3 regions of the Pseudomonas sp. NIBRBAC000502773 genome follow, and region 1 is predicted to be linked to each of the others. Evidence: riboswitches for the same ligand, from Rfam matches in the RefSeq annotation. Region 1 holds a riboswitch; each other region holds the start of a gene.

Region 1 (10,459 bases):
CCAGCGCATTACCCGGCGGATGAGGTGTGGAGCGAAGAACAGATGCAGGCCTGGTTGGCAGACCTTGATCCGATGGCGCCTGCGCAGTTGCTGGTGCGCATGGTGCAGAACGGCGAGGATTGGGAGGAGGCCGAGCGCTTGTTCCTGGTGGCGAATCTTTGGCCGAATGTGCCGGGGGCCGGCTGATGGAGGGTGTGGTGTATGTGAGGGCCTCATCGGGGGCAAGCCCCCTCCCACACTGACCGCATTCCAAATGGGTGTACTCGATCAAATGTGGGAGGGGGCTTGCCCCCGATGGCGGTGGTACCGCCACTACAACTCATCGATATGCCGATAATCCAACTGCAACCCCACCGCCAGCTCCTGGGCCCGCCCCAGCCTGATCGGCCCGCGCTCGATATCCACCAGCAACCCCGCACACGCCAATAACGGCAACCCGCCGATGTCCTTGAGGCGCCCATCCGTGATCACCAGTACACGCTGCTGCTCGGCCGGATAACGCTTGCGGCGCGCCACCAGCCAATGCGCGGCCTCGGTCAGCGCCGCCAGCAACGGCGTGCCACCGCCGGCGCCCAGCTGATCCAGCCAGCCAGCCAGGCCTTTCGCAGCTTTCAACCCCTGTACCTGCCACTTCGGTGCCTGGCCGCTGGCGGTCAACAACGCCATGCGCGCCCTTTGCCGGTAGGCGTCGTCAAACAGCTGGGCGAGCAAGCCCTTCGCATCGGTTAATGCACGATGCCGCCGGGTGGACGCCGACGCATCCACGATCACCAGCCACAACTCATGGGCCGAGCGGCTGCGCAGGTGGTAGCGCAGGTCTCCACGGGAGTGCGGCCGGCCGCCGAGCAAGGTGCCCGGCCAGTTGATCGAACCCTGCTGTGCGCTGCGTGCCTTGCCCTGCCTGCCGTTGTCCAGTCGCCCCGCCTTGGGCCGGGCATCCGCCCCCGCGTCAGGTCGGGGGCGAATGCCTAGGGCTTTTTTGGCCAGGCGGGCACGTCTCGGCGCGTACCCGTGGGCAGGGCCGGTGCGGGCATATCGCCCCATTGGCCTTGGCCGGGCGAGGTGTCCGAGGGTGTCGGCGACGGCCCTTGATTGGGTGGGCTGGCCGGTGGGGATTGCTCTTGGCGACGGTGGCGCAAGGCAAATTCCGCCACCGCTTCGATGTCTTCTTCGGCAATGGTATCCGCGCCACGCCACGCCGCGTGGGCCCGGGCGCCCCGCAGCCAGACCAGGTCGGCGCGCAAGCCGTCGACACCGGCAGCAAAGCAACGCTCGGTGATCTGCGCCAGGGCCTGATCATCCAGCTCGATACTGTCCAGCCGCGCCCGCGCCTGGGTGCAGCGCTCGCGCAGCGCCGCCTGCTGTTCGGCCCACTGGGTGCAGAACGCGGCGGGGTCGCTGTCGAAATCCAGGCGCCGCCGGATGATCTTCCCGCGCTCGGCCGGCAGCGTCTGCCCGCTCAGCGCCACGTTGAAACCGAAGCGGTCCAGCAGCTGCGGGCGCAACTCGCCCTCCTCCGGGTTCATGGTGCCGATCAGCACAAAGCGCGCCGAATGGCGATGGGAAATGCCGTCGCGTTCGATCAGGTTGGTGCCGCTGGCGGCGACGTCGAGCAACAGGTCCACCAGGTGATCGGGCAGCAGGTTGACTTCATCCACATACAACACGCCGCCGTCGGCCTTGGCCAGTACCCCAGGGGAAAACTGCGCGCGGCCTTCCCCCAGCGCGGCATCCAGGTCCAGGGTACCCACCAGGCGCTCTTCGGTGGCGCCCAACGGCAAGGTGACGAATTGGCCGCTGGCCAGCAGATCCGCCAAACCACGGGCCAAGGTGGATTTGGCCATGCCACGCGGGCCTTCGATCAGCACACCGCCGATCTTCGGGTCGATGGCGGTCAGGCACAGCGCCAGTTTCAGGTCGTCGGCAGCGACCACGGCGGACAACGGGAAATGAGGAATATCGGTCATCCGGTCTCTCTTTAAATTCTGCTGTACAAGTAATCACCCGGTCATGAGCAAGCTACTTGTGGCGAGCAGGCTTGCCCCGCGTTTTGGGGCCGCTTTGCAGCCCAGCGCGGGGCAAGCCCGCTCACCACAACAAGCCCGCCAGCCACAACAAGCCGCATCTCGCGTTCTAGCTGTCTTCTTCTATATCCAGCAACAGGTTTTCCAACGCCTCGCGGTACGCCCCCGGCTCCTGCCACAGGCCACGCTGCTGGGCTTCGAGCATGCGCTCGGTCATATCACGCAGCGCCGCGGGGTTGTGCTGCTGCACAAAGGCCCGGGTGTCAGGGTCCAGCAGGTAGGCGTCGGCGAGCAATGCATATTGATGATCGTCGATCAGCGCCGTGGTGGCGTCGAAGGCGAACAGATTGTCCACGGTCGCGGCCATTTCAAACGCACCTTTATAGCCATGGCGCTTCACGCCGTCGATCCACTTGGGGTTGGCGGCGCGGGAACGGATCACCCGGTTCAGCTCTTCCTTCAAGGTGCGAATCCTCGGCAGGTCCGGCTGGCTATGGTCGCCGTGATAGCTGGCGGCCTTGTCGCCGCTCAGGGTTTCCACGGCGGCGAGCATGCCGCCTTGGAACTGGTAGTAGTCGTTGGAGTCGAGCAGGTCGTGCTCGCGGTTATCCTGGTTCTGCAACACCGCCTGCACCTGGCTCAGGCGCTGGGCAAACTGCGTACGGGCGGCGGTGCCTTCGTCGGAGCCGCCATAGGCGTAGCCGCCCCAGTTCAGGTAGACCTCGGCCAGGTCCTCGCGGCTTTGCCACAGGCGCCCGTCAATGGCGCCCTGCACGCCCGCGCCATAGGCACCGGGCTTGGCCCCGAAGATACGCCAGCCGGCCTGTTTCGCCGCGACCTCCGCATCCAGGCCGGAGGCCAGCAGCGCTGCGCGCTCACTGCGCACCTTGGCGGCCAGCGGGTTCATGTCGTCCGGCTCATCCAGGGCCGCCACGGCTTGTACCGCCGCGTCGAACAGGCGGATCAGGTTGGCGAAGGCATCGCGGAAAAATCCGGACACGCGCAAGGTGACGTCCACGCGCGGGCGGTCCAACAGGCTGATCGGCAGGATTTCAAAATCATCCACCCGTTGACTGCCGGTGGCCCACACCGGCCGCACGCCCATCAGCGCCATGGCCTGGGCGATGTCGTCGCCACCGGTGCGCATGGTGGCCGTGCCCCACACCGACAGGCCGAGCTGGCGCAGGTGATCGCCGTGGTCCTGCAGGTGCCGTTCAAGTATCAGGTTGGCGGACTGGAAGCCGATGCGCCACGCGGTGGTGGTGGGCAGGTTGCGCACGTCAACGGTGAAGAAATTGCGCCCGGTCGGCAGCACATCCAGGCGCCCACGGCTTGGCGCACCGCTCGGGCCGGCCGGGACAAAGCGCCCGCCGAGGGCCTCCAGCAAGCCGCGCATTTCCGCCGGGCCGCAGGCGTCCAGGCGTGGCGCCACGACGATGCGCAGGCTTTCGATCACCGCCTTCACCTCTTCCCAGCCGGGCTCTTCCAGCTGTTCCAGCGGCCCTTCCAACGCCTGCTCGATCAGTCGCGCAGCGTACAGTTCCAGGCGCTCGCGGGTGTCCCCGGCGGTGCGCCACTGCTGCCCATCGATCTTCCGCAACACCGCCGGGCGTCGCCCGGTCCAGGGCTCGGCCAGGGCGCAGTCCAGGGGGTCAAAACCCAGCGCGAACGCCTTGGCCAACACGCGCAGCAGGCTCGATTGCGGGCCACGGCCGTCGCCACGCGGGATGCGCAGCAAGGCCAGCAAGGTGTCGATGCGCAAGCGGCCCACGGGGGATTCGCCAAAGATGTGCAGGCCGTCGCGGATCTGCGACTCCTTCAAGTCGCACAGGTAGGTGTCGAGGCGCGGCAGCCAGATAGCAGCATCGGCGTCGCCATCCAGCTCAAGCTCCTGGTCGATGCGAGTTTCGCGCACCAGCTTGAGGATGTCTTTTTGCAGCTCGCGGGCCCGGCGCGGGTCGAGCAGTTGGGCTTCGTAGTATTCGTCCGCCAACAGCTCAAGGTCCCGCAGCGGCCCGTAGGTTTCGGCGCGGGTCAGTGGCGGCATCAGGTGGTCGATGATCACCGCCTGGGTACGCCGCTTGGCCTGGGCGCCCTCGCCCGGGTCGTTGACGATAAACGGGTAGATGTTCGGCAGCGGCCCCAGCAGCGCATCCGGCCAGCAGTTTTCCGAGAGCCCCACGCCCTTGCCCGGCAGCCATTCGAGGTTGCCGTGCTTGCCCACATGGATCACGCCATGGGCGCCGTAGGTGTGGCGCAACCAGAAGTAGAACGCCAGGTAGCCATGGGGCGGCACCAGGTCCGGGTCATGGTACACCGCGCTGGCATCCACCTGGTAACCCCGGGCCGGCTGGATGCCGACGAAGGTCTGGCCCAGGCGCAGGCCGGCGATCATCAGGCGGCCGTCACGGAACATTGGATCGTTGTGCGGCGCGCCCCATCGCTCCAGCACCGCCTGGCGGTTGGATTCAGGCAAGCGATTGAACATCGCCTCGTAGTCGTCCAGGCCCAGGCTTTGATGACAGGGGCGCAGGTCGAGGCTGTCGAGGTCGTTGGTGACGCCGCCGAGCAGCTCATGGATCAGCGCGGTACCGCTTTCGGGTAGTTGCTCCGGCACCGGATAGCCTTCGGCTTGCAGGGCACGCAGGATATTCAGTGCGGCAGCCGGGGTGTCCAGGCCCACGCCATTACCGATACGACCATCGCGGGTCGGGTAGTTGGCAAGGATCAGGGCGATGCGTTTATCCCCATTCGGCACCCGTGCCAGCTCGACCCAACGGCGCGCCAGCTCGGCGACGAAATCCATGCGTTCGGGCGCTGCGCGGTAGCACACCACGTCCGACTGGCTGCGCTCGCTGCGCCAGGCCAGATCCTTGAAGCTGATCGGCCGGCTGATAATCCGCCCGTCCAACTCGGGCAAGGCAATGTGCATCGCCAGGTCGCGCGGGCCCAGGCCTTGCTCGCTGGCCTGCCAGCCCGGCTGGTTATCCTGGGCGCAGATCGCCTGGATCACCGGGATATTGCGGCGAAACGGCCGCAGATGCGGGGCTTCGGGGCTGGATTGGGCAAAACCGGTGGTGTTCAGGATCACCGCCGCGCCGACCTCATCCAGCAGGTCCTCGACCACCGTCAGGCAGCCGGGCTCTTTCAAACTGGCCACCGCCATCGGCAACGGGTTGAGGCCTGCCGCCTGCAAACGCTGGCAGAACACATCGATAAAACCGGTATTGGCCGCCTGCAAGTGGGAGCGGTAGAACAGCACCGCCGCCACGGGCCAATCCGCGTGCCAATCGGTCTGCCAGTCATTGAGGCGAGGGTTGGCTTTGTGCGGGTGATAGATCGCGGTGCGCGGCAAGGTCTGCGGCTCGGCCCACGGGTAATCGCGGTCCAGGTAGCCGCTGGCCAGGCAGCGGAAGAAATCCAGCGCGTTAGCGAGCCCGCCCTGGCGCAGGAAGTGCCACAGGCGGTCGCGTTGTTCGGCACTCACCGTGCTCAGGCCGCTGAGTTCCGGGTCCGGGCGGTCATCCCCCGGCACCAGGATCAGCGTAACGCCGCGCTCGGCCAGCTCCACCAGGCGCTCGATGCCGTAGCGCCAATAACCGATGCCGCCGTGCAGGGAAATCAGGATGACCTTGGCGTGGCGCAGCACTTCGTCCACGTACAGGTCGACCGATGCGTGGTTCTGCACCTGCATCGGGTTGGCGAGGCGCAGGCTGGGGTAATCCTCGGGCAACTGCTGGGCCGCTTCGGCCAGCAGCGCCAGGCTGGAATCGCCGCTGCACAGGATCACCAGTTCGGCGGGGGTTTGGCCAAGGTCGGCAATATTGTCGTCCGCGACGAAACCACCGGGCTGAGTCCTGAGCAGGTGCATGGGTTAAACGCTGAGGGCGGCGCGCAGTTGCGCTTCGAGGCCCGCCGCGTCCAGCTCTTGGCCGATCAGCACCAGCCGCGTGATGCGCGCTTCGTCGGCGCCCCAGGCACGGTCGAAGTGCTTGTCGAAACGCGTCCCCACACCCTGGATCAGCAGGCGCATCGGCTTGTTCGGGATGGCGGCGAAACCCTTGACCCGCAGGATGCCGTGCTGAACCACCAATTGGTTCAGGGCGTCGAGCAGCAGCGCTTCGTCGGCTTGGGGCAGGTCGATGGAGATGGAATCGAAGGCGTCGTGATCATGCTCGTCTTCACCTTCGTGGTGATGATCGTGGTGGCTATGGCGAGCGTCGATATGTTCTTCGGACCCCGCGCCCAGGCCGATCAACACGTCCAACGGCAGGCGACCGCTGCTGGCTTCGATGATCTTCACCGCCGGCGGCAGCTCTTCGGCGACTTCCAGGCGCACACGGGCCAGGTCTTCGGCGCTGATCAGGTCGGATTTATTGAGGATCACCAGGTCGGCGCTGGCCAACTGGTCGGCAAACAGCTCGTGCAGCGGCGATTCATGGTCCAGGTTCGGGTCGAGCTTGCGCTGGGCGTCGACCTGATCCGGGAACGCGGCAAAGGTGCCGGCGGCCACGGCCGGGCTGTCGACCACGGTGATGACCGCATCAACCGTGCAGGCGCTGCGGATTTCCGGCCACTGGAAGGCCTGTACCAAGGGTTTCGGCAGGGCCAGGCCCGAGGTTTCGATAAGGATATGGTCGAGGTCGCCGCGACGGGCGACGAGTTCGCGCATCACCGGGAAGAACTCCTCCTGCACCGTGCAGCACAGGCAGCCGTTGGCCAGCTCGTACACGCGGCCGTTGGCCTCTTCTTCGGTGCAACCGATGGAGCACTGCTTGAGGATCTCACCGTCGATGCCCAGTTCGCCGAATTCGTTGACGATCACCGCAATGCGACGACCCTGGGCGTTGTCGAGCATATGGCGCAGCAAGGTGGTCTTGCCCGAGCCGAGGAAGCCGGTAACGATGGTGACGGGGAGTTTGGCCAGTGTTTTCATCGGATGCCCTTTGGGGCGGGCATACGGGACGATAGGCACTGCGGCGGCGCGCAGAAGCGGATTTCGTCACCGGATCACCCCGCCCGGTTGAATTGGAAAATCGGTGGCGAGGCAGGTCTCCTGGCTTGGGGCTTGCGGGTCTTGCGACCGGCGCCGACTGCGCCTTCCCGCCGCAGTGGCAGTGGCGTGGCAGTCAGATAAACCCTTCACAGTTGCGGGGGCAGCCGCGGCTTTGACCGCGTTCCCTTCTTAGCTTCGACCTGGGCCGAAGAACCTCGAGGGTGCAAGGCTACGCAGTGAGTACGAGCGGGTCAATGTCGAAACGGCCAGACCGCCCGCTTGAACACTATACAGGGGTTGAAAACGGACGCCCATCATTAGGCGTTTGGTTCAGAATCTTTGATATCAGTGCAGACGGCAATAGTGAGCAACTTACGTAAAAGCTCGCCTTGAAGTCAGACTAATTATTTAGTCCATACGAATTAAATAAGCGCTGTAACTTAACGTAATCAGTTCCCAAATGAGTACAGGGAACAGAAATATCGAAAAACACCACACATCCTCGGAGCAGCTTTGCCAATAGACGAAGTTTAACGCTGCATAGCCAACTCGGATAAAAACACTATGGAATTTTCAATACGCACTCAACCTACTGCGCCCCTCCCTCCGGCATCGATCGAAGTGACTGGCAACGTTCCCCCCAAAACCGACTCTCTGCCCCTCGCAGCGGCACAAAAAAAATCATCAGACATCACGTTTTTAGAGAACCACAGCAACCCGATGCTGGCCAAAGAACTGTTGCACCATTTCCGCGACCTGGAAGGCCCGGACGGTAAGGCACGCAACAGCTTTCGCTTGACCGACCTCAAAAAGATGGCGGCAGGCAAACTACACGACGGACGAGATGCCAAACAAGAGCAAATAGAGCTTGCGAAGGAGGTCATCAGCCGCCCAGACCTAATGACGTCACTCTTTCCACAAACACCTGGAGTGCACTACGGCGAGGCGACCTGGAACAATGTCGCTATTATCGCTGAAGACTTCAAAAGTCTTAGCGATGGGTCTTTGCTGGGGCAAGTTAGAGTTTATTTTCGCGAGTTCGCCGAAGGTGCTAACGATGAATATGTAAACTTTAACGAACTGCGAGAGGCTGCACGCGAAATACGGAGCACTAGAGATTTCTCCTACAATGCAACAGCCGTTGCCAAAGAACTTCTTAATCGACCTTACCTGCTTCGTCAGTTGGATATAATACCCGGCGCGTTCTTGCATACAACCAAACCAGACGACAGGTTTAGTTTGTCCAATATTACGTACGCACGCATGGCGGCCTCTTACTCGCCCCGTCGCCCTGCCTGATCAACATCCACTGGAACGCCTGCCGTAAACTGCGGGGCGCCAGTCGTCTATTTGACGCCCGCCCACTGCCCATGCTCTCCTACACATCTTGTTTCGGGTGCCCTTCACAGGGTGAAACGGGAAACCGGTGAGTCATAGCCTTATGACGAGTCCGGTGCTGCCCCCGCAACGGTAAGCGAGTGAAGCGTCAGATCCACTGTGCCTGTACGGCATGGGAAGGCGACGTTTTGTAGACCCAGTGTCCCTCGCAAGCCCGGAGACCGGCCCGAATAACATCGAATAACAAACCCGCGGTGGGCGGGCGCTGTTAAAACCCTGCGTGCCTGGCTCGCGGGGTTTGCATGCGCTCGTGTCACCCTGACACCTGAAAGGGACGCGCCATGTCGATCATCAGCAGCACCTCGCACACCGCCAGCAGCTCCGCCACCCTCAGCCAACGCCTGACCGCCGCCATCGGCGCGTCGATCCTTGGCGCGTGCCTGGTGTATTTCGCCGGTTTCTCGCACATCGAGGCGGTGCACAACGCTGCCCACGATACCCGCCACAGCGCCGCGTTCCCGTGCCACTGAGGCCTGCCGACATGATCAAGCGTATTGCGCAAACCGCAGGGTTCACCGGCCTGCTCGCCGCCCTGCTGCTGACCCTGCTGCAAAGCTTCTGGGTCGCTCCGCTGATTCTGCAGGCGGAAACCTTTGAAAAAGCCCCGGCCGCGACTGAAGTGGCCCATGAACATGCTGCTGGCGCCGCCGCACACACCCACGACGCCGAAGCCTGGGAGCCGGAAGACGGCTGGCAGCGTGTGCTGTCGACCACCGGCGGCAACCTGGTGGTGGCCGTCGGCTTCGCCCTGATGCTGGCCGGCCTCTATACCCTGCGCGCACCGACCCGCACGGCCCAAGGCTTGCTGTGGGGCCTGGCCGGCTACGCGACCTTTGTGCTGGCGCCCACCCTGGGCCTGCCACCGGAGCTGCCGGGCACTGCCGCCGCCGACCTGGCACAACGGCAGATCTGGTGGATCGGCACCGCTGCCTCGACGGCTGTGGGTATTGCCCTGATCGTGTTTGGTCGCAACTGGCTGCTGAAAGTCCTGGGCGTGGCGATCCTGGTGGTGCCGCATGTGATCGGTGCACCGCAGCCGGAAACCCATTCGATGCTGGCGCCGGAAGCCCTCGAAGCGCAGTTCAAGATCGCTTCGCAGTTGACCAACGTGGCGTTCTGGCTGGCCCTTGGCCTGATCAGTGCCTGGTTGTTCCGCCGCAACCGCGACGATCAATACTCGGCATGACCCTGGTGGTCGGCCTGGGTTGCCAGCGGGGTTGTGATGTCGACACCCTGCTGGGCCTGTTGGACAGCGCCCTGGCCGAGGGCGGGATCGAGCGCCAGCGTGTCACGGCACTGGCCAGCATCGACCGTAAACAGGACGAGCCAGGGTTACTCGCCCTGGCCCGACTGCTCGACCTGCCCTTGCAATGCTTCAACGCCGGGCAACTGGCCGTTTACGAAGACCGGCTGAGCCACAAATCGGCGGTCGCGTTTGCCCATACCGGCTGTTACGGCGTCGCCGAAAGTGCCGCCCTGGCCCTGGCCGAACAGCTCTGCGGCGGCCCTGCCCGCTTGTTGATCACCCGCCAGAAAACCGCCCAGGCCACCTTTGCATTGGCCTGCGCCGGCTAAAATCCCGATAATCGTCAGTCCCGATCATGAGCAATCTTCATGCTCGCCCGTTTTTCCACAGGAATTCTCCATGACCGTCTACTTCATCGGCGCCGGCCCCGGCGATCCGGAATTGATCACTGTCAAAGGCCAGCGCCTGATCCGCAGTTGCCCGGTGATCATCTATGCCGGCTCGCTGGTGCCGGCGGCGGTGCTGGAGGGTCATCAGGCGCAACAGGTGGTCAACAGCGCCGAACTGCACCTGGAACAGATCATCGAACTGTTCAAGGCTGCCCACGCCAACGGCCAGGATGTGGCCCGCGTGCACTCCGGCGACCCAAGCCTGTATGGCGCGATTGGCGAGCAGATCCGTTACCTGCGCGAGTTGGGCATCCCCTTCCAGATCATTCCCGGCGTCACCGCAGTGGCCGCCTGCGCAGCGTTGCTGGAGACCGAACTGACCTTGCCGGACATCGCCCAAAGCGTG
Region 2 (10,459 bases), 1.8 Mb from region 1:
GAAAAGGGCATCAAGCGCCTGTTCATCGACAGCTTGAGCGGCATGACCCGCGTCTCCAACAACCCGGCACGGATCACCGATTTCTACAGCGCACTGATGAACGAACTGCGCGCCAGGGGCGTCACGGTCTTCGCCACGTGGGAGATGCATGATCTGTTCGGCGCGGAGGTCACTTCCCCCGCGTCTGAACTGTCGAGCATTGCCGACAACCTCATGCTTATGCGTTTCTTCGAGATTCAGTCTGAACTTAGAAGGACGCTTTCCATTCTTAAGGTCAGAGACAGCTTTTATGACCCCTCATTATTGGAGGTGGTGATCCGTGACCAAGCCGTTGACTTAAGAAAGGTTTCAACAAATGCCCCCTCAGTTGCATCCAATTCAGCGCTGCCTGGTTCAGCTTTTTAAGTCTTTGGGTAGGTTGAATTGACATGGCCACCATCCTGGTCGTCGATGACGAGTACTTGATCGCCGATATCCTTGCCTATGCACTGGAAGATGAGGGGTTCATGGTCGTCACAGCTGGCAATGGGAAAAAGGCGCTGGAGGTGCTGGAGCGAGAACGGCCGTCGCTGATCATCACCGACTTCATGATGCCGGTGATGGACGGTGAGGAGTTCGCCGAAGCGGTCCGTGCACTGCCGGCCGTCAAGCACCTGCCGATTATCCTGATCAGCGGCGCGCAGGCCCATATCGGCATGCAGCGCTCAGACCTGTTCGATGCGGTGCTGGACAAGCCGTTCGACATCGACAAGCTCATTACCAAGGTGAAGGAACTGCTGGGGTGACCTCAACTGCGGATATGCCGGCGCACACACTGCACCAGCCCATCCAGCGCCTGTGACTTCACCGGCGCGAGCACGCACACCGTATGTTCCTGCTGGCCTTCCTTCACGGTCAGGGTGTAGTGCACCTGGCCCGGGTTTCCGGGCTCTGGCGTGGTGCTCTGCGGCAACTGAAAGAAGTTTGAAGCCTCGATCAGTTGCCGCAACTCCTGCTGGTCCGGCTCGGGCAACGTGTTCAACTCCACCGTACGAGGCTGGGTCAAACCCGGAAAAAACGCCGGCCCGCCGTTTTCCTTGATCGAAATTTGCATGGCTGTTCCTCACGTCAGACGTTAATGCCAACCGCTTTCCAGCCCTCCTTGACCGCCTTGTGCTCATCCTTATTCGCGCCGTAGAGACGACCGGCGATATCGTAGGTTATACGCGCAAAACGTAAAAACCCCGAGTTTGGCCGCAACCGCGCATCGCGCAGCGCGTCATACCAGATACGTCCTGCGCGCTCCCAGGCAAACCCGCCAATCCGGGTCGCCACCTGATAGAACGCATGGTTGGGAATGCCGGAATTGATATGCACCCCGCCATTGTCCTCGTAGGTCTGGACAAAATCATCCATATGCCCTGGTTGGGGGTCCTTGCCCAGCAGCTTGTCATCGAACGCGGTGCCGGGGGCCTTCATCGAACGCAGGGCGACGCCTTTGATCTTCTTGGTGAACAACCCTTTGCCGATCAGCCAATCGGCGTCTTCGGCGGTTTGCTTCAACGCATACTGCTTGATCAGTGAGCCGAACACGTCCGAGAGTGACTCGTTCAGCGCGCCGGATTGATTGAAATACATCAGCTTGGCCTCGTCCTCGGTGACGCCGTGGGCCAATTCATGGCCAATCACATCGAGGGCCACCGTGAAGCGGTTGAACAACTGCCCATCGCCGTCGCCAAACACCATCTGGGTCGAGTTCCAGAACGCATTGTTATAGTTCTGGCCAAAGTGCACGGTGGCATCCAGGGCCATGCCGGCGTCATCAATGGAGTTGCGGTCGAACACCTCTTCGAAAAAATCGAACGTGGCACCCAAGCCGTCATAGGCTTCGTCCACGGCGGCGTCGCCACTGGCGGGCTGGCCTTCACCGCGGACCAGCTTGCCCGGCAGGCTGTCGGTGCCTTCGGCGCTGTAGATCGAGCGCCGTTTGCCGGCACCCATGACCAGGGCCATGTGGGCCGGCCCCTTGGCGGGCACTGCGACCATGCGCAGCGAACGGAACGTGCTGTCCTTGGCGCGGGTGCGCAGCGCGATGTCGCGCTGGGCCTTATCACCGTGACGCGCGATCTGGTCGAGCATGTACGGTGGGATCAGGCAGAAAATCGGGTTGCGGTGGTGGCGATCACACATTAGCTGGCTCCCTGTTGGCATATGGTGTAGCTCCGGTAACCGTTTGAGGATAGCCCCCCAGGGTTAACCCGTGTCATCAATTGTCATCAATCTATGTTGCAGTCGTGTTTATCCAAGGAGGACTTACCCATGCCAGCCCGCAAAGCCAAAATCGATCTTGCGCACCGCCCACGACTCGCCGATCTGCGCCCGTTGATCGCGACCAATCCCACCCTGATGGAAGCCCGGGCGGCGACGCCCCGTGTCACCGCGGCCAAGGACCTACAGGACCGACGCGGCTACGCCGAGGATTTTCTCAGCAGCTTCGCGGTGCCCTGGCCCACCGCCGCTGAGGCATTGGCGGACGACGTCCAACCGCTGCGCCTGGACTACACGCATTTCTCGGTGACGATGTCCCGTTCCCGACGACTGGCGCTCTACGTGGGCGTCAATATCGATGGCGGGCAGCATGTGGAGATAGTCCGCAGCAACGACACCTGGGCCTACGATGGGCGCCTGCCGATCAGCGCCCAGGTTGGTGAAGAGCTCTATGCCAGCAATGGCCTGGACCGCGGCCACCTGGTACGGCGCCAGGATCCCAACTGGGGCGACGCGGCAAACACCGCCAACCTCGACACCTTCCACTTCACCAACTGCTCGCCGCAGATGAGCGGGTTCAACCAGAAGACCTGGCTTGAACTGGAGGACTACATCCTCAATAACACGCAACGTTGGAAAGCCCGGGCCACGGTGTTCAGCGGCCCGGTGTTCGCCGACGACGACCGCCTTTACCGTGGTATCAGAATCCCCAAGGCGTTCTGGAAAGTGGTGGCCTACCTCAGCGATGACGGCAAGCCCTCCGCCAGCGCCTACATGATCGACCAAAGCCGCGAGCTGGGTCAGCTCGACCTGATGTTCGGCCAGGTCAGGACCTACCAGCGCAGCGTGATCCAGATCGAACAATTGACCGGTATCCGCTTCGCCAACCTGGCGGACTACGACGGTTTCAGCAACGAAGAGCGCGCCACGGGCACGCGAATTGAAGCGCTGATCCGCGGCCCCGAGGATATTCGTCTCTGACCGGGCGCCCTTCGGGCTGTATCGCCTGGCCCTAATCAACTACCATACCGCGCCGGTTCCCGAACGGGACTAATAGGGAATCCGAAGCGCGGTACACCGCGTCAATCGGAACTGCCCCCGCAACTGTAGGTGCCGAGCCTGCTCCCCACTGCCACTGGACCGCGTCCGGGAAGGCCGGAGCGTGGCGACGACGCATCAGTCAGGAGACCTGCCGGCCCAGTAATCACTAACCGGCGGGGTGTCCGGGAAGGACCTCCTTGCCTGCCCGTTCGGCAGCGTTCGAGGGCGTATTTCCGAACCGTACCTCCCCTGTTTCCACGTACGGTTCACACGGAGATCGCCTCATGCTGCCACGCGTTACCGCCCTGATCAGCGGCCTGGGTTTCTGCGCCCTGGCCCACGCCGCCCCCACGCATTACCCGCTGACCCTGGAAAACTGCGGCAGCACCCTTACTTTCCCGCAGGCGCCCGCGCGCAGCGTGACCATCGGCCAGGCCGCCACCGAAATGCTCTATGCCCTCGGCGTGGCTGACCGCGTGGTAGGCACCTCGCTGTGGTTCAACAGCGTGTTGCCGCAGTTCAAGGCGCAGAACGACCGCATCGAGCGCCTGGCCAACAACGAGCCCAGCTTCGAAGCGGTGATCGCCAAGCGCCCGCAACTGGTGGCCGCCGAGCTGGAATGGGTGGTAGGCCCGCAAGGCGTGGTCGGCACCCGCGAGCAGTTTCACGAACTGAAGATTCCCACCTACCTGCTGCCCTCCGACTGCGAAGGCAAGGACAACCTGGTGGGCGCCGACGGCACGCGGCTGGAGCCTTTCCGTATCGAGACCATCTACAAGAGCATCCGCCAGCTGGCGCAGATTTTCGATGTACAGGATCGCGGCCAACAGTTGAACGATGAACTCCAGGCGCGCCTGGCCAAATCCGTGGCCACCGTGCAGAGCAAAGGCCTCAAGCAGGCCAGCGCGCTGGTGTGGTTCTCCAGCGCCGAACTGGCCAGCGACCCCTACGTGGCCGGCCACAAGGGCATTCCGGAGTTCATGCTCGAAACCCTCGGTTTGCACAACGTGGTGCAATCCGATGAAGAATGGCCCGCCGTCGGCTGGGAAACCCTCGCCAAGGCCAACCCGACCTTCCTGGTAATCGCCCGCATGGACCGCCGCCGCTACCCCGCCGATGACCATGAAAAGAAACTCGCCTTCCTGCGCAGCGACCCGGTCACGCGCAACATGGACGCGGTGAAAAACAACCGCATCATCATCCTCGACGCTCTCGCGCTGCAGGCCAGCATCCGCATGTTCGACGGCCTTGAACACCTGGCCACGGCCATCGACGGCTACGACCTGCCGCAATGATCCGGACCTTACTCGCCCTGGCGCTATTGCTGATCGCCGTGCTCGCCGGCGTGGCCATCGGCGAAACCGCCATCTCGCCGCAGGTGGTGCTACAGGTGCTCGCCAACAAACTGTGGGCGGCCGGTTACGTGCTGGACCCGATCGATGAAGGCGTGGTGTGGAACTACCGCCTCACCCGTGCCCTGGTGGCCGCCGCCTGCGGTGCGGGGCTGGCCACCTGCGGGGTGATTTTGCAGTCGTTGCTGCGCAACCCGTTGGCCGATCCGTACCTGCTGGGCATCAGCGCCGGGGCTTCGACCGGCGCGGTGCTGGTGGCGTTGATGGGCGTGGGCGGCGGGCTGATTTCATTGTCGGCCGGCGCCTTTGTCGGCGCGATGGCGGCGTTTGCCCTGGTGATCCTGCTGGCGCGGGCCAGCGGTTCGTCCAGCGGCACCGGGCAGATCATCCTCGCGGGCATCGCCGGGTCGCAGCTGTTCAATGCACTTACCGCGTTCCTGATCACCAAGTCCGCCAGTTCCGAACAGGCGCGCGGCATCATGTTCTGGCTGCTGGGCAACCTCAGCGGCGTGCGCTGGCCGTCGGTGTGGCTGGCGGTGCCGGTGGCGGTCACCGGCCTGGCGGTGTGCCTGTGGCATCGTCGCGCGTTGGATGCGTTCACCTTCGGCACGGATTCGGCCGCGTCTCTGGGCATCCCGGTGCGCCGTGTGCAGGTTGTGCTGGTGGGGTGCGCGGCGCTGGTGACGGCGGTGATGGTGTCGATTGTCGGCTCCATCGGCTTTGTCGGTCTGGTGATCCCCCACGCGGTGCGCCTGCTGTTCGGCACCGGACATTCGCGCCTGCTGCCCGCCAGTGCGCTGGGCGGCGCGTTATTTTTGATTGCGGCCGATGTGTTGTCGCGCACCTTGATCAAAGGCCAGGTGATCCCGGTCGGCGTGGTGACGGCGCTGGTGGGCGCGCCGGTGTTTGCGCTGATCCTGATTGGCCGGAGGAATGCGCGATGAGCGTACTGAGTTGCACCGGCCTGGGCTTCAAGGTGCGTGAGGCGGAGTTGCTGCAGGATATTCACCTGGAGGTTCAGCGGGGGGAAACCCTGGGGATCGTCGGGCCCAACGGCTCCGGCAAATCCACCCTGCTCAAACTGCTCGCCGGCCTGCGCACACCGGCCAGCGGCGACGTGCACCTGGGCGGCCAGCGCCTGGGCGACCTGTCCCGCCGCGCCATCGCCCAACAGCTGGCGGTGGTAGAGCAACAGGCCGACACCGACGACGCCATCCGCGTGTTCGACGCCGTGGCGCTGGGCCGTACACCGTGGCTGTCGGCGCTGAGCCCATGGTCCGGCGACGACGACGCCATCGTGCGCCAGGCCCTGCATGATGTGGACGCCACCCACCTGAGCCACCGCGCCTGGCGCAGCCTCTCCGGCGGCGAGCGCCAGCGCGTGCACATCGCCCGCGCCCTGGCGCAACGGCCGCAGATCCTGTTGCTGGATGAGCCGACCAACCACCTGGATATCCAGCATCAACTGGCGATTTTGAAAGGCGTGCAAGGCTTGCCGGTGACCACCCTCATCGCCCTGCATGACCTGAACCAGGCGCTGACCTGCGATCGCCTGGCCGTGCTGGACCGTGGGCGCCTGGTCGCGCTGGGCAAGCCGCTGGAGGTGCTGACGCCACAGCGACTACAGGAGACATTCGGGGTGCAGGCGCATTACCTGACGGACCCGTTTGATGGGGCGCAGATACTGCGGTTGCGGTCTAACTGAACAGCACATGTCCACTTCACCCGAGACTCTATTGTGGGAGGGGCGGTGGTAGATAGGCTGTTGTGGCGAGCGGGCTTGCCCGCGTTGGGCTGCGTAGCAGCCCCAGTCAAGAGGAATGCGCTGTATCAGACACTCTGTAGAGACTGGTTTCGGGGCTGCTTCGCAGCCCAACGCGGGACAAGCCCGCTCACCACAGGGAGAACGGCAGATCGGTCACCGTCGCCGGCCTCAACGTCAGCGCGTTCACTCACGCAACTCACACACAGCGCTGCCCTTCATACCGGAGGCATGTACGCTTACGTGGCGCACGGAAAAACCGGGCTTGTCCACGAGCTTCCTCTCTTCCCAGGCCCCACCGCTGGCGACCTGATAACCAATGGCGCCGTCCGCCTGCCAGGTCAGGCGCAACATATACACACCGCGTTGGTCGGGGGCCCGATGGAAGAAGGTGTCGATGACCGGCTTGGCTTTGTTGAAGGTGCGCAGTTGGAACAAGCGCTGGTCGCTGTCGGCGGGCGTGTAGCTGGAAAGAAACAGGGTGTCGTCCTCGGCAGCGTCCTCGGCCGCCGCGAGAATCACCGACGGCACCCACTTTTCGCCGCGGTCCTGGTTGTCGGTGGTGACCTTGCAGGTCAACTGGCCTGTTCCGGTGACGTTCTGGCGCAGAACGGTTTCATACATCCCATAGGGCACGTCGAACGTCAGTGTTTTTTCGGTGACCTGACCACAGCCTGCCAGCAGATACAACGCCGATAGACCGATTGCTCCTTGAAGAACCTTCACGTGCTTTCCTTGGCTTGGGGGGAATGTGTGGAGAAAAGAGGGTACCCGGCCTGCTGATAAAAGATAAGGCGGTAGTGGTGAATCGGTGCTTTCTGTGGGACGCGGGCTTACTCTGCACTGGCTGGTTTTGGGGCTGCTTCGTAGCCCAACGCGAGCAAGCTCGCTCACCACAGAGGAATGGGTGAGCCTTAGAGAGGCGCCTATACAGTTATGCCTGTTCGCCATCAATGCACTGAGTGATCCACTGTCGGCTATAGGCCAACACCCCATCCGCCATCGCCACCGGAAAATGAATAAACCCATGGGCCGACTCCGGCAGCAGGTGTGCTTCAGCACTGGGCCACCGCTCGGCAATCAGCAGCGTGTCATCCTTAAGCGGGTCCAATTCCCCGACAAACATCAACGCTGGGGGCAGCCCTTCAAAGTCGCCATACAACGGCGACAACGGCGGCTGTCGGCGCTCATCATCACTTAGCCCCGGCGTGAGCATGCGCAACGCTTCCACCATCCCCGGCCCGTCCAGCAGCAACGTTTCAGGCCCGGCCGCGCGTACGCTCGGTGTACCGGCCAGGTCATAAACGCCGTAATACAGCACCGCGCCGCTTATGCGCTTGAGCAGTTCCGGCCATTGCTTGAGCGCCAGCAATGTCGCCGCCGCCAGATGCCCACCGGCCGATTCACCGACGACGATCACCGGCAGCCCGGCAAACTCATCATCCGTGAGCAACCAACGTGCGGCGTTCAGGCAGTCTTCCATCAAGCCTTCAACCGGCGTATCCACCGCCAACCGATAATCCACCGACACCACCGCCACGTCGCACGCCTGCAGCATGCCCAGGTTGAGGTCGTCATCCATCTGCGCATTGCCGATCACCCAGCCGCCGCCGTGGATATCCAGCACCACGCCCTTGGGCTTGCCGCTTGGCCGCAGGATGCGCACCGGGACGTCGGCGACCATCCGGCTTTCAGCCGGTATGGCACGCTTGAGCGTTTGACTGACGCGCAACAGCGCCTGGATCAAACGCGGCGTAACGCGATTGCGGATCTTGAAGCGCGGCAGCCAGGCGAGCTTCTGATTGAAGCGGCGCATCTGCGCCAGTTCCGCCTCGTTGGCGGGCCACGGTTGGCGAGCCATCAGCGGTTATTACGCAGGATCGAAAAATTCAAAGCGGCCGCCACACACAGCCACGCCAGGTACGGGAACAGGATCAGGCCGGTGATCAGGTCCAGGCGCACGGCCAGCACCACCATCGCCGCCACGGTGATCCACAGCAACACGATGATCACCATCCCGGCCAGCAGGCGATGCGCGCCGAAAAATACCGGTGTCCACAGGGTATTCAGGGCAATTTGCGCAGCCCACAGCGCCAGCACCATTTGACTGCCGGGGATCAGGCTCAAGCGATAGCCGGCCCAGGCCAGCAGCAGGTAGATGATCGTCCAGGCCACCGGGAACAGCCAATTGGGTGGGGTGAAGCTGGGTTTGACGAGGGATTCGTACCAGGCGCCGGGTTTGAAAATGACGCCGGTACTGGCGGCGGCGGCGCAGGCAAGCAGGAAGATAAAGAAGGTCATCGTCTGTCCTTGGCGGGAGTGATTTGAAGCTTGGACGTGCGACACCTACCTAAAAGTTCAGCGCCAATTCATTCCGGCATCTCCAACCCGACAATCCTCAGCCAGGGCCACCGCGCCTGATAACTGCGCGCCTTCTGCTCAAACAACGTCTGCTCCGGATGCAGTGGATTAATCCGCAAAATCCCCAACTCCACATCCTCCAACCCATACGGCGCATACACGTCGCCCGTGGCAACCTCCAAGCCGATGCACGTACCGGCCACCAGATAACGGTCGACCCCGTCGCGCGCCGACTGCAACTGCGGGTAAGGCCGACCAAAGCGCTGAGCGTACCAAAGGTGCACCCGCGCCTGGTTCTTGACCTCGACATTCACGCCCAGGTCTTTGAACAGTTCATCCGCCGCACGAATCACCGCGTCTTCCGCCTCGTAGGACAGGTCGGTGTCGAAGTAAAAAACGTCGTAATCCTTCACGCCCTGATCAGCCGGCAGATTCGCCTGATGATTCCACACCGCCTGGAACAGGCAGCCCGCCGTGAGCATGCACTGATCCACACCTAGGTCAGGCAGGCGCGCGGTGATTTCGGCGTTGATGGGGTTGGCCATGGCCAGTTCGAGCAGGGTGTCGACGGTCAATGTCATGGGGGCTCCTTCATCATCGGTACGGTCCTGGGGAGCAACGGTACAACATTGAGCGCTGGCGCCGCTTCTTCACGTCATCAAAATTCGCTAAGGTGCCGCGATGCCCTGCCCTCACCGAGACCGCCCGCCTTGGCCCACTCCCCCGCAGATCACCGCGAAAGCCCCTGGTCGGTGTTCCTGATTTTCCTGCGCCTGGGCCTTACCTCCTTTGGCGGCCCGATTGCGCACCTGGGTTATTTCCGGGACGCGTTCGTGACCCGGCGGCGCTGGCTGAGCGAGCGCAGTTACGCGGATTTGGTCGCGCTCTGCCAATTCCTGCCCGGCCCCGCCAGCAGCCAGGTCGGCATCGCCCTCGGCCTGTCACGCGCGGGCTATGGCGGCGCATTGGCGGCGTGGCTCGGGTTTACCTTGCCGTCCGTCGTGGTGTTGATCCTGTTGGCCTTGGGCATCACCCGGCACAGCACCGCCATCCCGCCCGGCGTGCTGCATGGCCTTAAAGTGGTGGCCGTCGCCGTGGTCGCCCAGGCCGTGTGGGGCATGGCGCGCAACCTGTGCACCGACGCCCCGCGCGTGGCCGTGATGCTGCTCGCCGCCTGCGTGGCCCTGCTGCAAACATCGGCGTGGGGCCAGGTCGGCGTGATCCTCATCGCGGGCATGGCCGGCATGCTGCTGTTCAAGCCCACACCGCCCACCGCGCACGACGCCCTGCCCGTGACCATCAGCCGTCGCGCCGGGGCGCTATGGCTGTCGCTGTTTGTGCTGTTGCTGGCCAGCCTGCCGATCCTCGCCCAGTTGATGCCCAACCCAACCCTGGCCGTGACCGACGCCTTCTACCGCACCGGCGCGCTGGTATTCGGCGGCGGCCACGTGGTGCTGCCCTTGCTGCAAGCCGAAGTCGTGCCCCGCCACTGGGTGAGCAACGACGTGTTCCTCGCCGGCTACGGCGCCGCCCAAGCCATGCCCGGCCCGTTGTTCACCTTCGCCGCGTTCCTCGGCGCCTCGATGGCCCAAGCGCCGAACGGCTGGCTCGGCGGCCTGCTCTGCCTGCTGGCGATCTTCGCACCGTCGTTTTTACTGGTGCTGGGCGCACTGCCCTTCTGGGAAAGCCTGCGCCG
Region 3 (10,459 bases), 2.1 Mb from region 1:
CCATAGCTTGCCGCTCTGGGGTTCCCAGGCCATGCCGTTAGGGTTGCGCAGGCCGGAAGCGAAAATGCGCTGCTGGCCGCTGGCGCGATCCACTTCCCAGATAGCCGCCCGGCCCTGTTCCGCCTCAAGACCGTTCTCACCGACGTTGCTGTTGGAGCCGACACTCACGTACAGCTTGCTGCCGTCCTTGCTGGCGATCACGTTCTTGGTCCAGTGGTGATTCAGGGGCCCGCCCGGCAGGTCGACCACCTTGGTGCCAGGTGCCTTGATCGCGGTTTCGCCCGCTTGATAGGGGAAGCGCAGCAGCTTGTCCGAATCGGCCACGTACAGGTCATTGCCGACCAGTGTCATACCGAAGGGCGAATTGAGGTTTTCCAGGAACACCGTACGGGTCTCGGCAACGCCATCGTGATCGGCGTCGCGCAGCAGGGTAATGCGATTGGGGCTCGGCACCCCGGCACCGGCGCGGCCCATGACCTTCTCCATGACCCAGCCGCGAATGCCCTTGGAATCATCCGGCTTGGGCGGCGCATTGGTTTCTGCCACCAGCACATCGCCGTTGGGCAGCACATACAGCCAGCGCGGGTGATCCAGGCCTTCGGCGAACGCCGCCACTTGGGTGCCGGCCGCTGCCGTTGGCTTCACGCCCTGCGGCCAACCGATAGCGGGGGCGATGTTCACCGTGGGAATCAGGGTTTTGTTCGGCTCCGGTAGCTGCGGCGACGGCCCGGTGCCGTCGGACACCTGCAGGGTGGAGCTTTCACCGCAGGCCGCAAGGGTGCCGGCGAGCATGATGAGTAGGGCGAGTCTGGTTTTATGCATGGTGTTCTCCTTGATACCTGTAAGGGTAGAGGAGGGCGCTGGTGCGATGGTTCAAGTGCAAGGCCAGCTTTAATTGACGCTCCACCCCCAACCCACTAACCTTCGCGGCTTGTTCCAGGTGCTCTGTGACCCATGGGTCGACCGAGTGAAACAGGGAAGCCGGTGAGCGAGCGCACTTGTACACAGTGCTGCCGCGATTCCGGCGCTGCCCCCGCAACGGTAAATGAGTCAAGACGGTGCCTTTTGCCACTGTATCGCCCGCGATATGGGAAGGCGCGCCGTCGGCGTGTTCGCTCTGTCGATGAGCCAGCGCACCACTCATGAGCCCGGAGACCGGCCTGGATCATCCAACAGCATCACGGTGGGCGATGCTTGGCTGTCTGTTTTTTCCTGCCTGCCGTTTTTGTCCAGCCCCAATGGAGAGCTGCCATGACCGATACCCCCGACCGCGACGAACGCCACCTGGCGCGCATGCTGCGCAAAAAAGCCGTGATCGACGAGCGCATCGCCAATTCCCCCAATGAGTGTGGCTTGCTGCTGGTGCTGACCGGCAACGGCAAAGGCAAGAGCAGCTCGGCATTCGGCATGCTCGCGCGCGCCATGGGCCACGGCATGCAGTGCGGTGTGGTGCAGTTCATCAAGGGGCGCAACAGCACCGGTGAGGAGTTGTTCTTCCGCCGCTTCCCCGAGCAAGTGCGTTTCCACGTGATGGGCGAAGGCTTCACCTGGGAGACCCAGGACCGCCAGCGCGATATCGCCGCCGCCGAAGCCGCCTGGGCCGTGTCCCGCGAACTGCTGCAAGACCCGCGCATCGGCCTGGTGGTGCTGGATGAGCTGAACATTGCCCTCAAGCATGGTTACCTCGACTTGGACCAGGTCCTCAGCGACCTGCAAGCGCGTCCGCCGATGCAGCACGTGGTCGTCACCGGCCGTGGCGCCAAGCCTGAATTGATCGAAATGGGCGACACCGTCACTGAAATGGGCATGCTCAAGCACGCGTTCCAGGCCGGTATCAAGGCACAGAAGGGCGTCGAACTTTGAATCAGCCCCGTCACTGCCCGGCCGTCCTGATCGCCGCACCGGCGTCCGGCCAAGGCAAAACCACCGTCACCGCCGCGCTGGCCCGTTTGCACCGCAACCTGGGGCGCAGGGTACGCGTGTTCAAATGCGGCCCGGATTTCCTGGACCCGATGATCCACGAGCGCGCCAGCGGTGCGCCGGTGTATCAATTGGACATGTGGATGGTGGGCGAGCAGGAAAGTCGTCGGCTGCTGTGGGAAGCGGCGGGTGAGGCCGACCTGATCCTGATCGAAGGCGTGATGGGCCTGTTCGATGGCACACCGTCCAGCGCCGACCTGGCGCGGCATTTCGGCGTGCCGGTGCTCGGTGTGATCGACGGCACCGCCATGGCCCAGACCTTTGGCGCCCTGGCCCTGGGCCTGGCGCGTTATCAGCCGGACCTGCCGTTTGCCGGGGTACTGGCCAACCGCGTCGGCACCCTGCGCCATGCGCAGTTGCTGGAAGGCAGCCTCACCGAAGGCTTGCGTTGGTATGGCGCCCTGTCCCGCGAAACCGGAATCGAACTGCCCAGCCGCCATTTGGGCCTGGTGCAGGCCAGCGAGCTGAATGACCTCGACGTGCGCCTGGACGCCGCCGCCCAGGCCCTGGGCAGCAGCTGCGAAGTCGCATTGCCGCCACCGGTGACCTTCGCCGCGCCGGAAGTGATCGAGGCCGAGCCGTTGCTGGCCGGTGTGCGCATTGCGGTGGCCCGTGACGAAGCCTTCGCCTTCACCTATGGCGCCAGCCTCGACCTGCTGCGGGCGATGGGGGCCGAACTGACGTTTTTCTCGCCGATCCATGATCTCCAACTGCCCGAGGCCGACAGCCTGTACTTGCCCGGCGGTTACCCGGAATTGCACCACCAGGCGCTGTCGCAAAACACGCCGATGCTTGACGCCATTCGTAACCATCATGCCGCCGGCAAACCCTTGCTCGCCGAGTGTGGCGGCATGCTCTACCTGTTGGATTCGCTTACCGATGTCGACGGCACCCGCGCCGAGCTGGTCGGCCTGCTGCAAGGCGATGCGGTGATGCAAAAGAAACTCGCGGCCCTGGCCCTGCAAAGTGTCGAGCTGCCGGAAGGCGTGCTGCGCGGGCACACGTATCACCATTCCCTGACCAGCACCGAGTGCCAGCCGATTGCCCGTGGCCTGAGCCCGAACGGTGGGCGCGGTGCCGAAGCGGTGTTCCGGCAGGGGCGGATGACGGCCTCTTACGTGCACTTCTATTTTCCGTCGAATCCGACGGCGGTAGCCGCGTTGTTTGCCCCGGACCGAGCTGAAACCCCATCCACTGTGGGAGGGGGCTTGCCCCCGATAGGGCCATGACCGACAACGCTTTCCCCCAGGCCGACCGCGACGCCGTCTACCGCGCCATCGCCGAACGCCGCGACATGCGCCACTTCAGCGGCGGCAGTGTCGCCCCCGAATTGCTGCATCGCCTGCTCCAGGCCGCGCACCAGGCGCCCAGTGTCGGCCTGATGCAGCCCTGGCGGTTTATCCGCATCAGCGACCGCGCGTTGCGCAGCCAGATTCAACAGTTGGTGGAAGAAGAACGCGTGCGCACCGCCGAGGCGTTGGGCGAGCGCTCCGATGCGTTCATGAAGCTCAAGGTCGAAGGCATCCACGACTGCGCCGAAGTGCTGGTGGCGGCGTTGATGGATGATCGCGAGCGCCACATCTTCGGGCGGCGCACCTTGCCGGAGATGGACCTGGCGTCGCTGTCCTGTGCGATCCAGAACCTGTGGCTGGCGGCGCGGGTCGAGGGGCTGGGCATGGGCTGGGTCTCGCTGTTCGACCCCCAGGCCCTGGCCGACCTGCTGGGCCTGCCGCCCGGTGCGAAACCCCTGGCGGTCTTGTGCCTGGGGCCGGTGACGGAGTTTTACCCGGCACCGATGTTGCAGCTCGAAGGCTGGACCGAGCCTCGGCCGTTGAGTGACATGGTGTATGAAAATGCGTGGGGAGTGAGTCAATGAGTGTGGCCTTGCTGTGTGTCGCTGCGGTGGCGTTGGATGCGCTGCTGGGCGAGCCCAGGCGCTGGCATCCGCTGGTGGCGTTCGGCAATTTTGCCGGGCGCATCGAGCAGCGTTTCAACAGCGGTGGCCGGGGCTGGCGCAGCCATGGCGTGACCGCGTGGGTTATCGCCGTGGTGCCGTTGACCCTGCTGGCCACCGCGTTGTCGTGGGCGCCGTATATCGGCTGGGTCCTGGAGATCCTCGCGTTGTACTGCGCCCTCGGCATGCGCAGCCTCGGCGAGCATGTGATCCCGGTGGCCCAGGCCCTGCGCAGCGAGGACCTCGACGCGGCTCGCACACGGGTGAGCTACCTGGTCAGCCGCCAGACCAGTGAACTGGACCGCACCGAAGTCGCCCGCGCCGCCACCGAATCGGTGCTGGAAAACGGCAGCGATGCGGTGTTTGCCGCGCTGTTCTGGTTTGTCGTCGCCGGTGTGCCGGGCGTGGTGCTCTACCGCCTGAGCAATACGCTCGACGCCATGTGGGGCTATCGCAACGAACGCTTCGAGCGCTTCGGTTGGGCCGCGGCCAAGATCGACGATGTACTCAACTATGTGCCTGCACGCCTGGTGGCCTTGACCTACGCCGTGCTGGGCAAAACCCGCCTGGCCCTCAAATGCTGGCGCACCCAGGGGCCGACCTGGGACAGCCCCAATGCCGGGCCGGTGATGGCATCCGGCGCTGGCGCGTTGGGCGTTGAGCTGGGTGGCGCCGCGATTTACCACGGCGAGGTGCACCAGCGTCCGCCACTGGGCGAAGGCCCGGCGGCGGATGCCGACTCTATCGACCGCGGCTGGCAACTGGTGCAGCGCGGCGTATGGTTGTGGTTGCTGATTCTCTGCGTGGGGGGGCAATTTTATGCTTGAGCACGGTGGCCGGCTGCGCAAGGCGGCGATTCAGTACGGAATTGCCGAAGCCGATTGGCTGGACCTGTCCAGCGGCCTTGCACCCTGGCCATGGCCGATCCCGGAGATTCCGCTGCGGGCCTGGGCGCGCTTGCCGGAGTCCGACGACGGCCTGGAACAGGCGGCCAGCGAGTATTACGGCGCCGCGCATCTGCTGCCGGTGCCCGGCTCCCAGGCGGCGATTCAGTTGCTGCCGCGCTTGCGCCGTGCCGGCAAGGTCGGCGTGCTGTCGCCGTGCTACGCCGAACATGCCGAGGCCTGGCGGCGTGCCGGTTACGTGGTGCGTGAAGTGCAGGAGCAGGAAGTCGACTTCTTCCTCGACGTCCTTGACGTGCTGGTGGTGGTCAATCCCAATAACCCCACCGGATTGAGCCTGGCCCCGCAACGCCTGCTGGATTGGCACGCAAGGCTGGCCCAGCGCGGCGGCTGGCTGGTGGTGGACGAAGCGTTCATGGATGTCACCCCGCAGTTGAGCCTGGCGAGCCAGGCCCATCAGGTCGGCCTGATTGTGCTGCGCTCGTTCGGCAAGTTTTTCGGCCTGGCCGGTGTGCGCCTGGGCTTTGTGCTGGCCGAGCGCAGGTTGCTCAAGTTGCTGGCCGAACAGGTTGGGCCCTGGGCCGTCAGCGGGCCGACGCGGGTGCTGGGCCAAGTGTGCCTGCGCGATACCGCCGGCCATGCGCGGCAGCGGGCGCGCTGCATCGAGGCCGGCCAGCGCTTGTTTGAACTGCTCGAGCGCCGTGGCTTTCAACCCCAGGGCGGCTGCGCGTTGTTCCAGTGGTTGATCACCCCGCACGCCGAGCGCATGCACGAATTCATGGCCCAGCGCGGCATCTTGCTGCGCCTGTTTGTGCACAACAGCAGCGTGCGGTTTGGCCTGCCCGACACCGAGGCCGACTGGCTGCGCCTTGACGAAGCGCTGGCGGCCTACAAGGACGCCTCATGACGACGCTGATGGTGCAAGGCACCACCTCCGATGCCGGCAAAAGTACCCTGGTGACCGCGTTGTGCCGCTGGCTGGTACGCCAGGGCATCGCCGTGGTGCCGTTCAAGCCACAGAACATGGCGCTCAACAGCGCCGTGACAGCCGAAGGCGGCGAGATCGGCCGTGCCCAGGCGGTGCAGGCCCAGGCGGCCAACCTGGCGCCCCACACCGACATGAACCCGGTGCTGCTCAAGCCCAACAGCGACACCGGCTCCCAGGTGATCATCCATGGCCGCGCCGTGACCAGCATGAACGCGGTGGCCTATCACGATTACAAAGCCATCGCGATGCAGGCGGTGCTGGCCTCCCACGCGCGGTTGAGCGAAACCTACCCGGTGGTGATGGTGGAGGGTGCAGGCTCCCCGGCGGAGATCAACCTGCGCGCCAATGACATCGCCAACATGGGTTTCGCCGAAGCCGTCGACTGCCCGGTGCTGCTGATTGCCGACATCAATCGCGGCGGAGTGTTCGCCCATCTGGTCGGCACCCTGGAATTGCTCTCTCCCAGCGAACAGGCGCGGGTCAAGGGCTTCATCATCAACCGCTTTCGCGGCGACATTGCACTGCTGCAACCCGGCCTGGACTGGTTGCAGGCACGCACCGGCAAACCGGTGGTGGGCGTATTGCCCTATGTGATGGACCTGCACCTGGAAGCCGAGGACGGCATCGACCAACGTCAGATCGACAAGGCGGCGCAGGTGCTCAAGGTGGTGGTGCCGGTGTTGCCGCGCATCAGCAACCACACGGATTTCGATCCGCTGCGCCTGCATCCCCAGGTGGATTTGCAGTTCATCGGGCCGGGCCAGCCGATTCCGGCCGCCGACCTGATCATCCTGCCGGGCTCGAAAAGCGTGCGCAGCGACCTCGCTTACCTGCGTGCCCATGGCTGGGACACCGCCGTGGCGCGGCACTTGCGCTACGGCGGCAAGGTGCTGGGGATTTGCGGCGGTTTGCAGATGCTCGGTGAGCAGGTGCACGACCCGTTGGGCCTGGAAGGGCTTGCCGGTTCCAGCGACGGTCTGGGTCTGCTGGCATTCAGCACGACCCTGGAAGCAGAGAAACAGCTGCGCAATGTGCGTGGGCGCTTGTTGCTGGAGGACGCCGAGGTCAGTGGCTATGAGATCCATGCCGGCGTGACGTGCGGCGCGGCCCTGGCGAACGCCGCCGTGCTGCTGGAGGACGGTCGCCATGACGGCGCGCACAGTGCTGACGGGCAGATTCTCGGCACGTATCTGCATGGCGTGTTCGAGACGCCGGCGGCCTGCAGCGCGTTGCTGCGTTGGGCCGGGTTGCAGGATGTGCAGGCGGTGGATTATCACGCCCTGCGCGAGCGCGATATCGAGCGCCTGGCGGATCTGGTGGAGAACCACTTGGATACCGATTTGTTGCGCAAACTGTGTGGGGTTTAAGGGTGTACACACGGTTCAAATGTGGGAGGGGCGGTGCGACGATTCGACTTGCCCCCGATAGCGGTGTATCAGGTGCTGAATTGTTCAGGTATACCGAGTACATATCCATTCCTGCGGTAACGGCCACGTATGGTTCCGCTCTTACAGCGGCTCACTTTTGGAAAGGCCCAAAAGTAAGCAAAAGGCCTTCGCCCCACCACTCGGCACCTCGCTTGGGCTCGGTGTGCCCTCACTCCGGCTTGAATCCGTGGGCCGCCGCAATGGGCCATCCCTGGCCCAGTGCGGCTAACCCGGCGTCCTGCCGGGTTACCCACGGATTCAAGCCTGCGTTCGGCCAGCGTGGTTTACGGGGCGACCTCAGATCAAAAGTCAGATCAAAAACGACTCGCTGCGCATCGTGGATGGGTGGGTGGGTAGGGGGTGTCTCATGCTTCAACTGATTTTAGGCGGCGCCCGTTCCGGTAAAAGCCGCCTGGCCGAAAAGCTCGCCAGCGACAGCGCTTTGCCCGTCATCTATATCGCCACCAGCCAACCGCTTGACGGCGAGATGAATGCCCGCGTTGCCTTGCATCGCGAGCGTCGCCCTGATCACTGGGGTTTGATCGAAGAACCTGTCGAGCTGGCGCGTGTGCTACGCGAAAACGCCGCGCCCGGTCGTTGCCTGTTGGTGGATTGCCTGACCCTTTGGTTGACCAATCTGCTGATGCTCGAAGACGCGCAGCGCCTGGCGTTCGAGCGCGATCAATTGCTGGAAAGCCTGGCCGTGCTGCCGGGTGAAATTATTTTTGTCAGCAACGAGACCGGTTTGGGTGTCGTGCCGCTGGGCGAATTGACTCGCCGCTATGTGGATGAAGCCGGTTGGCTGCATCAAGCCTTGGCCGAGCGATGTCAGCGTGTTGTCCTGACGGTTGCCGGCCTGCCCCTGACGTTGAAAGGTACTGCGTTATGACTGACACCTGGTGGCTCAACCCTTGTAAGGCCATTGACGCCTCGGCGTACGAACAAGCCCTGGCGCGCCAGCAGCAATTGACCAAACCGGCCGGTTCCCTGGGCCAGCTGGAAGCGCTGGCGGTGCAATTGGCCGGCTTGCAGGGCCAGGTCAAGCCATCGGTGGACCGGCTGTGGATCGCCATCTTTGCCGGTGACCATGGTGTGGTTGCCGAGGGTGTATCGGCGTTTCCCCAGGAAGTGACCGGGCAGATGCTGCATAACTTTGTCACCGGTGGCGCGGCCATCAGCGTACTGGCGCGGCAACTGGATGCGCAGTTGGAAGTGGTCGACCTCGGTACGGTGACCCCTTCGCTGAGCCTGCCCGGCGTCCGTCACCTGAATATCGGCGCGGGCACCGCCAATTTCGTCAAGGGCCCGGCAATGACCGGCGCCCAGGGCCGATTGGTATTGCAGGCGGGTCGCGACAGTGTGCTGCGCGCCCGTGAAAGCGGTGCGCAGTTGTTTGTCGGCGGCGAGATGGGCATCGGCAACACCACCGCCGCCAGTGCGCTGGCCTGCGCCTTGCTCGATTGCCAGGTGACTGACCTCACAGGCCCGGGCACCGGGTTGAGTGCCCAGGGCGTCAGCCACAAGGTGGCGGTGATCGAGCGCGCGCTGGCCGTGCATGCCGCGCAGCGTGGGGATGCGCTGCACACTCTGTTTAATCTCGGTGGCTTTGAAATCGCTGCCTTGGTGGGCGCTTATCTGGCCTGTGCCCAGGAAGGCATCGTGGTGCTGGTGGATGGGTTTATCTGCACCGTCGCGGCGCTGGTCGCCACGCGCTTGAACCCGGCGTGCCGCGACTGGCTGCTGTTCGGCCACCGCGGTGCCGAGCCTGGCCATCGCCATGTCTTGCAGAGCCTCGATGCACAACCGTTGCTGGAGCTCGGCCTGCGCCTGGGCGAGGGCAGTGGCGCGGCGTTGGCGGTGCCATTGCTGCGCCTGGCGTGTGCGCTGCACGGGCAGATGGCGACGTTTGCCGAAGCGGCCGTGGCAGATCGCCCGGCATGACTTTGCACCTGGACCTGTTGCGCCATGGCGAAACCGAACTGGGCGGCGGCCTGCGCGGCAGCCTGGACGATGCATTGACCGCCAAGGGCTGGGAACAGATGCGCGCCGCTGTGCTGGCACAGGGGCCCTGGGAGCGGCTGATCAGTTCGCCGCTGCAACGCTGTGCGCGGTTCGCGGAGGAACTGGGCGCGCGGTTGAATGTGCCGGTGAGCCTGGATAAGGACCTGCAGGAACTGCACTTCGGTGCCTGGGAAGGGCAGAGTGCGGCAGCGCTGATGGAGACCGACGCCGAAGGCCTGGGCCGGTTCTGGGCCGATCCCTATAGCTTCACGCCGCCCCAGGGCGAACCGGTCAGCGCGTTTTCCCAGCGGGTTTTGGGCGCCGTCCTACGCCTGCATAAGGCGTATGCCGGTGAGCGTGTGCTGTTGATCAGTCACGGCGGGGTGATGCGTTTGTTGTTGGCCCAGGCTCGGGGGTTGCCCCGTGAGCAGTTGCTGAATGTGGAAGTCGCTCATGGTGGGTTGTTCAACCTGCAGGTCGGCGCCGATGGCGTGTTGAAGGAAGGAATCTAAGCATGCTGCCGTTCTGGATCGCCGTGCAGTTCCTGAGCAGTTTGCCGATTCGCCTGCCGGGTATGCCGCAGCCGCAGGAACTGGGGCGCTCGTTGCTGTTTTATCCCGTGGTCGGGTTGCTGTTCGGCGTGCTGCTGTGGGGCCTCAATACGCTGTTGACCGGATCACCGCTGTTGTTGCACGCCGCGCTGCTGCTGACGGCCTGGGTATTGCTCAGTGGCGGCTTGCACCTCGACGGCCTGGCGGACAGCGCCGATGCCTGGCTGGGTGGCTTCGGCGACCGCGAGCGCACCCTCAGCATCATGAAAGACCCGCGCAGCGGGCCGATTGCGGTGGTCACCCTGGGCCTGGTGTTGCTGCTCAAGTTCACCGCACTGGTGGCTTTGATCGAACAGCGCAACGGTGTGGCGTTGATTCTCGCGCCGTTGATCGGGCGCGCGTCGATGCTTGGGTTGTTTCTCACCACCCGTTATGTGCGAGCGGGTGGCTTGGGCCAGGCGTTGTCGGATCATTTACCGCGCGTCGTCGGGCAACAGGTGCTGATCCTCAGTGGCCTGGCCTGCATCCTGATCGGTGGTTTCAGCGGGGGGCTCGCCGTGCTGCTCGCGGCCGTGTGTTTTATCGGCCTGCGCCAACTGATGGTCAATCGCCTCGGCGGCACCACCGGCGATACCGCTGGCGCGCTGCTGGAGCTG

What was found. Region 1 has a riboswitch for cobalamin ahead of cobW (cobalamin biosynthesis protein CobW). Riboswitches for the same ligand answer to the same signal wherever they lie in the genome.
Positions count from the first base shown of each region.
Region 2: it holds a riboswitch for cobalamin, as region 1 does, so the genes downstream of both, NIBR502773_RS05675 (ABC transporter substrate-binding protein) here and cobW (cobalamin biosynthesis protein CobW) in region 1, are expected to answer to the same signal.
Region 3: it holds a riboswitch for cobalamin, as region 1 does, so the genes downstream of both, cobO (cob(I)yrinic acid a,c-diamide adenosyltransferase) here and cobW (cobalamin biosynthesis protein CobW) in region 1, are expected to answer to the same signal.

Region 1 is NZ_CP041189.1:6,179,967-6,190,425, reverse strand. It holds gene NIBR502773_RS28365 (DUF1853 family protein) at 1-186, shown strand, start outside; gene NIBR502773_RS28360 (VWA domain-containing protein) at 313-915, opposite strand; gene NIBR502773_RS28355 (ATP-binding protein) at 969-1,967, opposite strand; gene cobN (cobaltochelatase subunit CobN) at 2,134-5,895, opposite strand; gene cobW (cobalamin biosynthesis protein CobW) at 5,899-6,960, opposite strand; cobalamin riboswitch at 7,053-7,253, opposite strand; gene NIBR502773_RS28340 (hypothetical protein) at 7,585-8,319, shown strand; cobalamin riboswitch at 8,398-8,603, shown strand; gene NIBR502773_RS28335 (CbtB-domain containing protein) at 8,700-8,888, shown strand; gene NIBR502773_RS28330 (CbtA family protein) at 8,900-9,604, shown strand; gene NIBR502773_RS28325 (cobalamin biosynthesis protein) at 9,601-9,993, shown strand; gene cobM (precorrin-4 C(11)-methyltransferase) at 10,064-10,459, shown strand, end outside.
Region 2 is NZ_CP041189.1:1,251,726-1,262,184, forward strand. It holds gene NIBR502773_RS05650 (ATPase domain-containing protein) at 1-405, shown strand, start outside; gene NIBR502773_RS05655 (response regulator) at 429-785, shown strand; gene NIBR502773_RS05660 (protealysin inhibitor emfourin) at 788-1,093, opposite strand; gene NIBR502773_RS05665 (M4 family metallopeptidase) at 1,108-2,169, opposite strand; gene NIBR502773_RS05670 (DNA/RNA non-specific endonuclease) at 2,299-3,228, shown strand; cobalamin riboswitch at 3,265-3,459, shown strand; gene NIBR502773_RS05675 (ABC transporter substrate-binding protein) at 3,573-4,583, shown strand; gene NIBR502773_RS05680 (iron ABC transporter permease) at 4,580-5,584, shown strand; gene NIBR502773_RS05685 (ABC transporter ATP-binding protein) at 5,581-6,345, shown strand; gene NIBR502773_RS05690 (hypothetical protein) at 6,589-7,128, opposite strand; gene NIBR502773_RS05695 (alpha/beta hydrolase fold domain-containing protein) at 7,337-8,263, opposite strand; gene NIBR502773_RS05700 (TspO/MBR family protein) at 8,263-8,703, opposite strand; gene NIBR502773_RS05705 (nucleotidyltransferase family protein) at 8,772-9,344, opposite strand; gene chrA (chromate efflux transporter) at 9,474-10,459, shown strand, end outside.
Region 3 is NZ_CP041189.1:1,547,679-1,558,137, reverse strand. It holds gene NIBR502773_RS07060 (sorbosone dehydrogenase family protein) at 1-822, opposite strand, end outside; cobalamin riboswitch at 922-1,179, shown strand; gene cobO (cob(I)yrinic acid a,c-diamide adenosyltransferase) at 1,252-1,863, shown strand; gene NIBR502773_RS07050 (cobyrinate a,c-diamide synthase) at 1,860-3,209, shown strand; gene bluB (5,6-dimethylbenzimidazole synthase) at 3,206-3,856, shown strand; gene cbiB (adenosylcobinamide-phosphate synthase CbiB) at 3,853-4,761, shown strand; gene cobD (threonine-phosphate decarboxylase CobD) at 4,754-5,743, shown strand; gene NIBR502773_RS07030 (cobyric acid synthase) at 5,740-7,191, shown strand; gene cobU (bifunctional adenosylcobinamide kinase/adenosylcobinamide-phosphate guanylyltransferase) at 7,619-8,140, shown strand; gene cobT (nicotinate-nucleotide--dimethylbenzimidazole phosphoribosyltransferase) at 8,137-9,192, shown strand; gene cobC (alpha-ribazole phosphatase family protein) at 9,189-9,764, shown strand; gene NIBR502773_RS07005 (adenosylcobinamide-GDP ribazoletransferase) at 9,767-10,459, shown strand, end outside.